Regions from separate parts of the Kitasatospora sp. NPDC088391 genome, predicted to be linked through region 1. Evidence: riboswitches for the same ligand, from Rfam matches in the RefSeq annotation. Region 1 holds a riboswitch; the other holds the start of a gene.
The links. Region 1 has a riboswitch for cobalamin ahead of ACIQBJ_RS03285 (peptidase). Riboswitches for the same ligand answer to the same signal wherever they lie in the genome.

Region 1 (4,961 bases):
TGCGCACGCGCTCGGCGATCGCTGCCGTGCCCAGGTTGCCCGTCCCGCTCCTGACCACGGCGACGGAGCCGGACGTTCCGGGTAGCCTTCCCCGCACAGCACGGGTGCCTTCCGGGTGGACGAGGGGCTCCCGGTCGACGAGCAGGTCCTCCACGGCCCGGGCCTCGACCGGCAGCGCAGTCAGGACCACCACTTCCGCGACCGACCCCATGGGCGTCTTTCCTCACCTTCCGACGGAGTGTCACCCGAGCCTAGCGTCCCGTCCGTTGCGGAGGTGCCGCCGAACGGGTAGTGGACCGGCGTGTCGTTCGCGCGGTGTGCGAACCGAGGTCGCAGTGGGGCGCAGGATGCCCCGGTGCGGTCCCCTCCGAGGCGTTCACCGCCTTCTGTTCAGGTGCATGTCCAGGTTGCCGCGATGCCCGACGGCCGCCGCCACCTGTGGACCGGCCGCACCGCGGCCCGAAGTCCACGATCCGGCCGGTCCGCGGTCCACGATCCGGCCCGTCGGCGGCGGGGCCGGATGACGGACCGTCAGGGGGCGGTGATGCCCGGCTGGGTGCCCGCGCCGAACGCCCAGCCCTCCACCTCGCCCGGCGCCGGGTCGTAACCGCCCGCGCCCAGGCTGCTGTAGCTCCACGCCCCGCCGTGCGAGGCGTGCCAGTACGACCAGTACGCGGTCGCGGGCGCGCCGTTGCACGGGTTCGGCAGCGCGTTGATCCGGCAGACGAAGCCCGGGAAGCGCGGATGGAACGCGTACGAGAACCCGGCCCCCGTCAGCGCGGCCAGCCCGCTGGACGGGTCGCCGGGCGCGCACCCGGTCTGGACGGTGCCGCCCAGCGCGGTGAAGTCCACCACCACGGTGACACCGGTGGTGCCGCTGCACGCCGCCGCGTGCGCGGGCGGCGCGGCGACGGTCGACGCGCCCAGCAGCGCGGCGGTCAGGACGGCGGCGGCCGTCGGGGCGAGCGGACGGCGGAACGAGAGGGTGCGGAACACGCGGATGCCTCCTCGAAGGGAAGGAACGGAAGGGAACGGAGCGGGGGACGGGCGCCGGGCGTCAGTGCGCGCAGGCCGGGACGGGCGCGGCCGCGCGCGACCCCTGGGAGCGGAGCCCCGCCAACGGGGCGCCGGACAGGCCCAGCACCGCCTGCGCGGTCGCCCGCGTCGCGGTCGCCGGGTTCAGGCCGGCCGCGTCGTAGGCGACCGCGCCCCGGTCGGCGGCCGGCGCGCCGCAGCCCGCCTGGAGCGAGCGGACGAACCCCCGGGCCCGCACCCCCGCCACCGGACGGCCCCCGGTCAGCAGCGCCTGCGCCGCCAGACCGGTCGAGTTGGCGTTGCCCGCGGCCGCCCCGGCCGCCGCCAGCGAACCGTCCGCACCCTGACGCGCCACCAGCCAGGACAGCCCGGCCCGCGCCTCGGCACCCCGGCCGGTCGCGGCCAGCGCCTGCGCGGCGAGCGCCGTCGCGTCCGGGTCGGACGCGCAGACCGGCTGCCCGAAGGAGACCGGGAACCCGCCGTCCGCGCACTGCGCGCCCGCCAGGTAGCCCGCCGCCGCCGACGGCGCGCCGCCGGGGGTGCGGGCCAGCGCCAGCAGCGCGAACGACTGGCCCAGGCTGTTGCTGTAGTCGCCCCACTGCGAGAGGTCGGAGAACCGCCCCGACGGCTGCAGCCGCGCCCGCAGCCGCGCCACCAGGTCGACCCCGCCGAACGCGGCCGGGTTCGCGCCGCGGACCTCCGCCGCGAACGCCAGCTTGGCGGTGGCGCCCGCGTACGACTCGCCGACCCCGTCGCCCGCGTACCCGGCCAGGTTGGCGGGCTGCGCGAGCCAGGCCGTGGCCCGGGCCGCGGCGTCGTCGGAGACCTTGGCGGCGGCGAAGGCCAGCACCGCGTCGATCGTCAGCCCCTGGTCGGGGTAGGAGACGCCGCCGTAGCTGCTCTCCAGGTGGTCGCCGCCCACCAGTTGTCCGGCCAGCCAGCCCGCGGCCGCCGCGTCCGGGCGCACGGTGACGGGCGGGGCCGCCGAGGCGGTGGCGGCGGGCAGCAGGGCGCCGGCGAGAACGGCGCTGGTCAGCAGGACGGCGGCGCGAGCGCGCAGTGACATGGAAGTCGGCCTTTCCGGGCCCGCGGGGCCGGGAGCCCGGCCGTCGCGCGCGAGCACGGCACCGGGGTCCGACCCGCAGTCCGCGACGGGTGGAAGGTCATGGGAGGACCCGGTGACGGGCATTCGGGCTCGCCCACCACCTGCGCGGATGGGCCTACCGTTGCGGGACAGCGCCGGAATTCGACCGGACTTCCCCCACCACCGGACGTACAGCTGAACTGACGGGCCATCATTCCGGCGGCGCCGACGAACGGTCAAGAGCCCGCCCCCGCACGGTGCCGCACCGCACGGCGCGCCGCGAGCGCGCGCGAGCCCCCGTCCCCGGCCCCATCCCCGGCATGTCCGCAGGCCGGTGCGCCGCCGACCCGCGGGAGCGGCGCGCCGCCGACGGGCGGTCAGCCGCCCAGGACGGTGTTGCCCGTGATCGAGAACGTCGCACTGTCGACCACCACGGCGTGCCGCACCCCGTCCGGTCCGAGCACGACCGCCCGCCAGGCCCGGCCGCCGCCCTGCTCCGTGACGGGGCCCAGCGACTCGACCTTGCCGCCCAAGACCGCACCGGCCGCCTTGACCACCGCGTCGGCGGCGTCCAGGGACGGCAGCGGGGCGGGCGCCTGCCGCGCCGCAACGCCGTCGTCCGTCTCCCGGTCCCGGCCCGTGCGGCCCTCGTGACCACCCTGGCCGTCGTGACCGCCGGGTCCGTCCCGGCCGTCCGCCCGCTCGCCCGCGGCGGCCGCCGACCGCTTCCCGTCCCCGCGGTCCTCGCCCTCGTGGTGGAACGCCACGGCGACGCCACCGCCGATCACCACGACGGCCGCGCCCGCGGCGACCCAGCGCGTCGCCCGGCCGCGCACCCACCGACGGACCGCGGCCCCGCGGGGCCGTCCGCCTTCCGGCCGTTCCTGCGACCCGCCCGTGCCTATCGGTTCGTCCACCGTGCCCACCCGTTCCTCGGACCGGACCGGGCCCCTCGCCCGGACGCTGCGGCCAGCATGACGAGGAGGCGCTGAAGGGTTGCTGAAGACCTGAAGACGGCTTCAGGCCCGCCGGCGCGCGTACGGCCCGCGCGCGTACGGCCCGCGCGCGTACGGCCCGCGCGCGTACGGCCCGCGGGGCACGGCGAGGGGGCCGCCGGTCAGCCGGTGGGCAGCAACACCACGAACTCCGCGCCGCCCTCGCCGGAGCGCGCGAGGGCGATGCCGCCGCCGACATCGCCGCCCGCCGGCCCGCCCCGGACCTTGCGGAGCACTGACGGCCAGCCCCCCGCCACGACCTGCGGCAGGTCCCGGGCGAACAGTCCCCGCACCGACGGCGTCCGATCCGGGCCGGTGCCGACGGGGCCTCAGTGCCCCACCAGCACCCGCGCCGCGTGCTCGACGTACTCGTGCAGCCCGTACGACGCCGCCGACGCGACCAGCGCCGCCCCCGACACCGCCGCCGCCAGACCCCACGCCCGCGCCCGGGCGGCCCGCCCCCGCGGACGTTCCGGTACGGGGCCGAGCAGCGCCGCCACCCGCCGCGGCACCGGGCCCGTGCCGACCGCCATCAGCGGCCCCCGCTCCGGGCGGGCGCCGGTGGCGAGTGCGGCCCGGGCCAGCGCGGCCGCCGCCACCCGCCGGTCGCCCGCCCGCTCGGCCGCCGCCTCGTCCGCCCACCGCTCCAACTGGAAGTCCAGCGCCGGGGCCAGCCCGCGCACCGCCGGGTGCACCGCCCCCGCCAGGTCCACCAGCGCGGACAGCAGGTGGTGACGGCCCCTCAGGTGCGCGCGCTCGTGCGCGAGGAGCACCTCCCGCCCGGTCGGCCCCAGCAGCCGCAGCATGCCGGTGGAGACCACCACCCGCCCGCCCGAGCCCCGCCGACCGGGCAGCGCGAACGCCTCCGGACGGTCGTCCGCCACCACCAGCACGTCACCGCCCGGCCCGCCCTCCGCCGGTGCCCGCCCGCCCGCCGGCATCTGCTCGACTGCCGGTGCCTGCTCGACCGCCAGCGCCCAGGCCCGGGCCAGCACGGCCCGCTGCCGCCGACGGCGCACCAGCAGCACCCCCGTCTGCACCGCCAACACCGCCCCGGCCGCCGCCGAGACCGGCACCACGACGGGCCACCGCGCCACCACCTCCGCGAACGGCACCCGCTCCAGCACGGCCAGGAAGGGCACATGGAACAGCGCCACCAGCGCCGCCACGGTCACCCCGGCCATCAGTACCGCCCCCGCCACCAGCACCCCCGCGGCCTCCCGCGGCGGCAGCAGCCCCGCCAGCCGGCGCACCGCCGGCACCCCCGCGAACGGCAGCCCGAGCAGGAGCCCGACCGCGACCAGCGCCGCGGTCACGCGCCGTCCTCCGCCTCGCCCAGCAACTGCCGCAGCGCCTCCTCGTCCTCCGCCGACAGGGACGACACGAAACGCTTCAGCACCAGGTCCCGGTCCGGCTCCTTCTCCAGCTCCCGCCGCATCCGCCCCGCCGCCAGCCCGGCCGCGTCCGCCACCGGCGCGTACGCCAGGGCCCGCCCGGGCCGGGAACGCGACAGCGTCCCGTTCTCGTACAGCCGCACCAGGATCGTCGCCACCGTGGTCCGGGCCGGCGGCCGGCCCAGCGCCTCCTTCACCTGCTGCGCCGTCAGCGGCCGACCCGCCGCCCACAGCACCTCCAGCACCTCCGCGACGAGCTCGCCGTGCGGCCGCCGCGCCTCCCGGTCGTCGTTCACCGTCACCGCTCCGGACCCGCCCGCGCGAGCACTGTCGTTAGCCAAGCCTTACCTGACCACACCCTACGCGCCCGCCCGCCGCGCCCCCCGACGGCGGGTCACCGGCCCGGGGCGGGCGGCGGCGCGAACAGGTCGCGGACGGTCGCGGTCGCCAGGT
Region 2 (4,961 bases), on a different contig from region 1:
GGAGGATCGAACGGGCCGCGTCGTCCGGGACGTGCTGCTCGACGCCGGGCCCGAGGGCCTCCCGGGCGGCCCGCTGGGCGTGGAAGACCAGGCGGTGCAGCTCGACCTGCCAGGGGGCGGGGGCGGCGCCGATGACGAAGGTACGGGCGGTGGAGACGCCGTAGCCGCGGTAGCGGGCGCCGAGCACCACGGTGAGGAAGTCGCCCTCCTCGACCCGCCGGTCGGTGGGCCGGTGGCACTCCAGGCCGGAGTGGCTGCCGGTGCCGACCGAGACCGGGAAGGCGGCCCGGTCGGCGCCGTGGTCGACCATCCGGCGCTCCAGCTCCATCGCCAGGTGCCGCTCGGTGCGGCCGACCAGGATCGATTCGAGCAGTTCGCCGAGCGCCTGGTCGGCGATCTCGGCGGCGGTCCGCAGGTCGGCGATCTCGTGCTCGTCCTTGACCACCCGCAGCCGCTCGACCGCCCGGCCCAGGTCGCGCAGCCGGGCCGGGTCGGCCAGCCGGGCCGCCTCGCGGTACCGGGCGACGGTCAGGTCGTGCTCCTCGACGGCCAGGTCGCGCACCCCCAGCCGGGCGGCGGCCTCGGCGGCGGCGAGCGCGGCGTCCGCCTCGGCGGGCACCGGGAGCGCGGCCAGCTCCGGGTCGGGCCGGGACTCCCCCGGCTCGGCGGGCTCGGGCTGCTCGGGGCGGGCCAGCAGCGCGCGCTCGCGGGTGAGCAGCAGCGCGGCACCGCGGGGCGCGCCGCCGGTCAGGTAGCGGACGTTGGCGGCGCGCGTGATCAGCGCCGCGTCGGCCCCGGAGGCGCTGCAGTGCTCACGGAGGCGTTCGCGTCGGGCGGAGTGCGCGTCGGACATGTCCCGAGCGTACGAACGGGGGCCCGGGGGCGCCCGTCGGGACCGGCCGACGGGTGGGGAATGCCCGGCGGGGCGGCCGTGTTGTGGCCTGGTGAAAACGGCAATCGTTGCCGGGAGAGGGAGGCCGAGATGGCACGCAGCGAACTGCGACCGGTGATCACGCTCCGGTCGACGGCGGGCACGGGGTTCGCGTACGCGACGCGGAAGAACCGCCGCAACGACCCGGACCGGATCGTGCTGCGCAAGTTCGACCCGGTGGCGGGGCGGCACGTGGAGTTCCGCGAGGCCCGCTGACGACGTGACGGACCGCGGAGGGGCCCCGGGCGGTGTGCCCGGGGCCCCTCCGCGGTCCGTCACGCGCCGGGCGGGGGGACCGAGACCACCATGGTGACCAGGCACGGGGCGGCGCCGTCGTTGCGGTAGCCGTGGGCGGCACCGGCCTCGTAGGAGGCGGTGGAGCCGGCCGGGACGCGGTGCTCGCGGCCGTCCAGGAGGAGGGTGAGGACGCCCTCGTCGACCCGGGCGATCTCGACGGTGCCGGGCGGGTGCGGGTCGGAGGTATGCGCCTCGCCGGGCTCCAGCCGCCAGGACCACAGCTCCAGCGGGCCGGGCGCCTCGGCGCCGTTCAGCAGGGTGCCGCTGCCGCCCGCGGGGCCGGTCCACAGCCGGACGGCCTCCTCGGCGGGGACGATCCGGACGGCGGAGGAGGCGTCGTAGTCGAGCAGCCGGGCGATCGAGACGCCGAGGGCGTCGGCGAGCCGGACCACGGTGCCGACGCTGGGGTTGGTGCGGGCCTGTTCGATCTGCACCACCATGCCGCGGCTGACGCCGGAGCGGGCGGCGAGGGCGTCCAGGGTGTGGCCGCGCTCGGTGCGCAGGCGCTTGAGGTTGCGGGCGAGGGCCTGGGTGACGAGGTCGGCGTCCGGCACGGGCGGGTCCACTGTTCTGCTCGGGCCGGCGCGGTGCCCGGGGCGGGGCCGCGCCGGCGTCGAAGGGTCCACCGACTGTACTGCGGGCCGGGCCGACGGGGCGTCAGGAGAGCTGCGCGAAGGCCCGGGAGCGCCGGGCGATCCGCCAGTAGCCGATCGCGGCGGCCCAGACCACGACGAACAGGCCGACGATCACGAAGCCGACGTTGTCCAGGCTGAGGCCGGCGATCCAGCCGGTGACGGGGTCGTCCAGGTCGAACTTGTCGTGCAGCACCGTGATCAGCTCGATGGTGCCGATCACGAACGCCACCGCGATCGACAGGCCGGTGATGGTCAGGTTGTAGTACACCTTGCGGACCGGGTTGGCGAACGCCCACTGGTAGGCGAAGTTCATGAACGTGCCGTCCAGGGTGTCGAACAGGCTCATCCCGGCGGCGAACAGCAGCGGCAGGCAGACGATCGCGTACCAGGGCAGGCCGGAGGCCGCGCCGGAGCCCGCCATCACCATCAGGGTCACCTCGGTCGCGGTGTCGAAGCCCAGGCCCAGCACCATGCCGACCGGGAACATCTGGCCGGGCCGGGTGATCGAGCGGGTGGCCCGGTTCAGCACCCGGGCCAGGAAGCCCCGGGCGGCCAGGTGCTTCTCCAGCTCGGCCTCGTCGTACTGCCCGGCCCGCATCGCCCGGAAGACCCGCCAGATGCCCAGCAGCGCCACCAGGTTGAGCGCCGCGATCAGGTACAGGAAGGCCCCGGAGGCGGTGGTGCCGATGGTGCCGAGCACCTGGTGGGTGGTCGAGTCGTCGTCCATCAGGGTGCCCGCGAGCGCCGCGCCGCCGGCCACCAGCGCGGCCATCAGCACCACCATCGAGGAGTGCCCGAGGGCGAACCAGAAGCCCACCGAGACCGGGCGGCGGCCGTCCGCCATCAGCTTGCGGGTGGTGTTGTCGATCACCGCGATGTGGTCGGCGTCGAAGGCGTGCCGCATGCCCAGCGTGTACGCGGTGACGCCCAGGCCGACGCCGAACACCTGGGTGCCGACCTGGTACTTGTGCGGCGCCACCAGGAACAGCAGCGTCCCGAACGCCACCACGTGCAGGGCCAGGATCACCAGCATCAGGCCGGCCGTGCGCAGGGTGTCCTCGCGCCGCCAGCGGAACGACGGCAGGGGGGAGCCCGCAGCGGCTGCGGGCAGGGTCGATTCGGACGCGGTCATCCGCGGATCACGCTCCAGCACCTCGTGGATCACTTCGTGAGATGCCGTGGCCGGTCTCCTGGCTGACGGGGTGTTGCGCGCCGGCTCCCGGCCTTCCCGGCCGCGAACGGCCAGTGGCGCGAGGTGGGGGCCGACGACTCCCCGATCACAGTGGCGAGGGCCGCTCCGGACTCCTGCGACGACGCTCCCGCGTCGAGCACAGTGCACCGGTCTTCCCGAACACCACGGCCCGCCCACGGTAGGGCCGGTGGCCCCACAGCTGCAAGGCTGCACAGGCGTGCAGGTGTCCGCGGTGTCCAAGATCACTCCCGGGCGGTGCCAGAATGACCGCCATGCACCTCGTACCCGCGGACCGCGCCGGACAGCGCACCATCGACGGGCACCGGGTCTGCGAGGCGATCGCCGCGATCGGCGACGCCGAGCACGTCCGGGCCTGGGCCGAGCGCTTCGCGCTGCTCGCCGACCCCGGGCGGCTGGCCCTGCTGCTCGCGCTGCACCGCACCGGGCCGCTGGCCGTCACCGACCTCGCGGTCGCCACCGGCATGCGCGACCCGGCGGTCTCGCAGGCGCTGCGCCTGCTGCGGGCCGCCGGACTGGTCGCCGGGGAGCGGGACGGGCGGGTGGTGCGCTACCGGCTGGTCGACCCGGCGGTGGCGGAGGTGCTGGCGCACGGGGTGCTCGGCGAGCGGGACTGACCCGCCGTCAGGGGCGGTTCAGGCCATCCAGAAGAAGACCGCGGTCATCCGCTTCTCCGCCAGCGTCGCGCCGTGGTACTCGGTCGCGGTGTGGATCAGGTTGGCGGTGTAGAGCAGCAGCCGGTTGTAGCGGTGCGGGACGGCCAGGTCCTCGGTGAAGGAGTCCGGCGGCACGAAGCGGGTGCCCAGGGCGTCGACCAGGTTGTTGTGCGGGGCGACCACGCTGTTGCCGCCGAGCCGGCCGCCGGGGAAGCTCTGCCGGTAGAAGCTGGTGCCGCAGCGCTTGGGCACGCCCGGGTTGAGGTACAGCACGGCGGCGTAGCGGCAGAGCGAGCGCGAGTCGGTGTGCGGGCGCGGCTCGCTCTCCCCCGCGCCCACCACCTGCACGCAGTTGTGGTTGAAGGTGCCGCCCTCGGCCTCGTCCAGCGCCCAGATCCGCTCGGCGCCGACGGTGTCCCGGACCAGCTTCTCGACGTGCGCCAGCTCGTCCGGCTCCAGGCCGGGCATCGCGCGCAGGCCGGGCCAGGACTCCGGCTTGTGCGGGTAGCCCTCGTCCCAGTCGGTGCGGGCCAGGTGCCGGGCGCGGACCGCGTCCGGGTCGGGCAGGACGTCGTCCAGCACCCAGTAGTCGCGCCCCCTGGTCGGCTTGCGGTACGGCAGGACGGGCAGCGCCGGGGCGGGGCGGGAGCCGCGGAACGGAGGAACGGACATGGCCCCGACAATAGGAGCGCCGTTCCGGGCCCTCGCCCATGGCCTGGTCAACCTTGCGTCAAGGCTTGGCGGCGTGACGGAGCGTCAGGTCCGCTGGCAGCGGGGGCACCAGAACAGGTTGCGGGCGGCCAGCTCCTCCGTCCGGACCGGGGTGCCGCAGACCAGGCAGGGCTGGTCCTGGCGGCGGTAGACGTAGACCTCGCCGCCGTGGTCGTCCACCCGGGGCGGGCGGCCCATCGCCTCCGGGGTGTGCTCGGGCCGGACGGTGTCGATCCGGCCGGCCTCGACGCCCTCGCGCATCAGGGCGACCAGGTCGGCCCAGATCGCGTCCCACTCGGCGCGGGTGAGGTCGCGGCCCGCGCGGTGCGGATCGATGCCGAGCCGGAACAGCACCTCGGCGCGGTAGACGTTGCCGACGCCCGCCAGCACCTTCTGGTCCATCAGCAGCGCGGCCACCGTGCTGCCGCTGCGGGAGATCCGCTGCCAGGCCGGGTCGCCCGCCTCGCCGGGGCGCAGCGGGTCCGGCCCGAGGCGGCGGTGGACGGCGGCCTTCTCGGCCG

Region 2: it holds a riboswitch for cobalamin, as region 1 does, so the genes downstream of both, ACIQBJ_RS33605 (HoxN/HupN/NixA family nickel/cobalt transporter) here and ACIQBJ_RS03285 (peptidase) in region 1, are expected to answer to the same signal.

Annotation. Positions count from the first base shown of each region.
Region 1 is NZ_JBIVNB010000001.1:762,693-767,653, reverse strand. It holds gene ACIQBJ_RS03295 (hypothetical protein) at 1-211, opposite strand, end outside; gene ACIQBJ_RS03290 (flagellar hook-length control protein FliK) at 532-996, opposite strand; gene ACIQBJ_RS03285 (peptidase) at 1,058-2,101, opposite strand; cobalamin riboswitch at 2,198-2,347, opposite strand; gene ACIQBJ_RS03280 (hypothetical protein) at 2,497-2,955, opposite strand; gene ACIQBJ_RS03275 (hypothetical protein) at 3,237-3,407, opposite strand; gene ACIQBJ_RS03270 (M56 family metallopeptidase) at 3,444-4,430, opposite strand; gene ACIQBJ_RS03265 (BlaI/MecI/CopY family transcriptional regulator) at 4,427-4,804, opposite strand; gene ACIQBJ_RS03260 (LysR family transcriptional regulator) at 4,903-4,961, opposite strand, start outside.
Region 2 is NZ_JBIVNB010000018.1:11,931-16,891, reverse strand. It holds gene ACIQBJ_RS33620 (M24 family metallopeptidase) at 1-853, opposite strand, end outside; gene rpmG (50S ribosomal protein L33) at 983-1,147, shown strand; gene ACIQBJ_RS33610 (XRE family transcriptional regulator) at 1,207-1,782, opposite strand; gene ACIQBJ_RS33605 (HoxN/HupN/NixA family nickel/cobalt transporter) at 1,886-2,995, opposite strand; cobalamin riboswitch at 3,026-3,237, opposite strand; gene ACIQBJ_RS33600 (ArsR/SmtB family transcription factor) at 3,328-3,690, shown strand; gene ACIQBJ_RS33595 (DUF6445 family protein) at 3,709-4,401, opposite strand; gene ACIQBJ_RS33590 (Fpg/Nei family DNA glycosylase) at 4,486-4,961, opposite strand, start outside.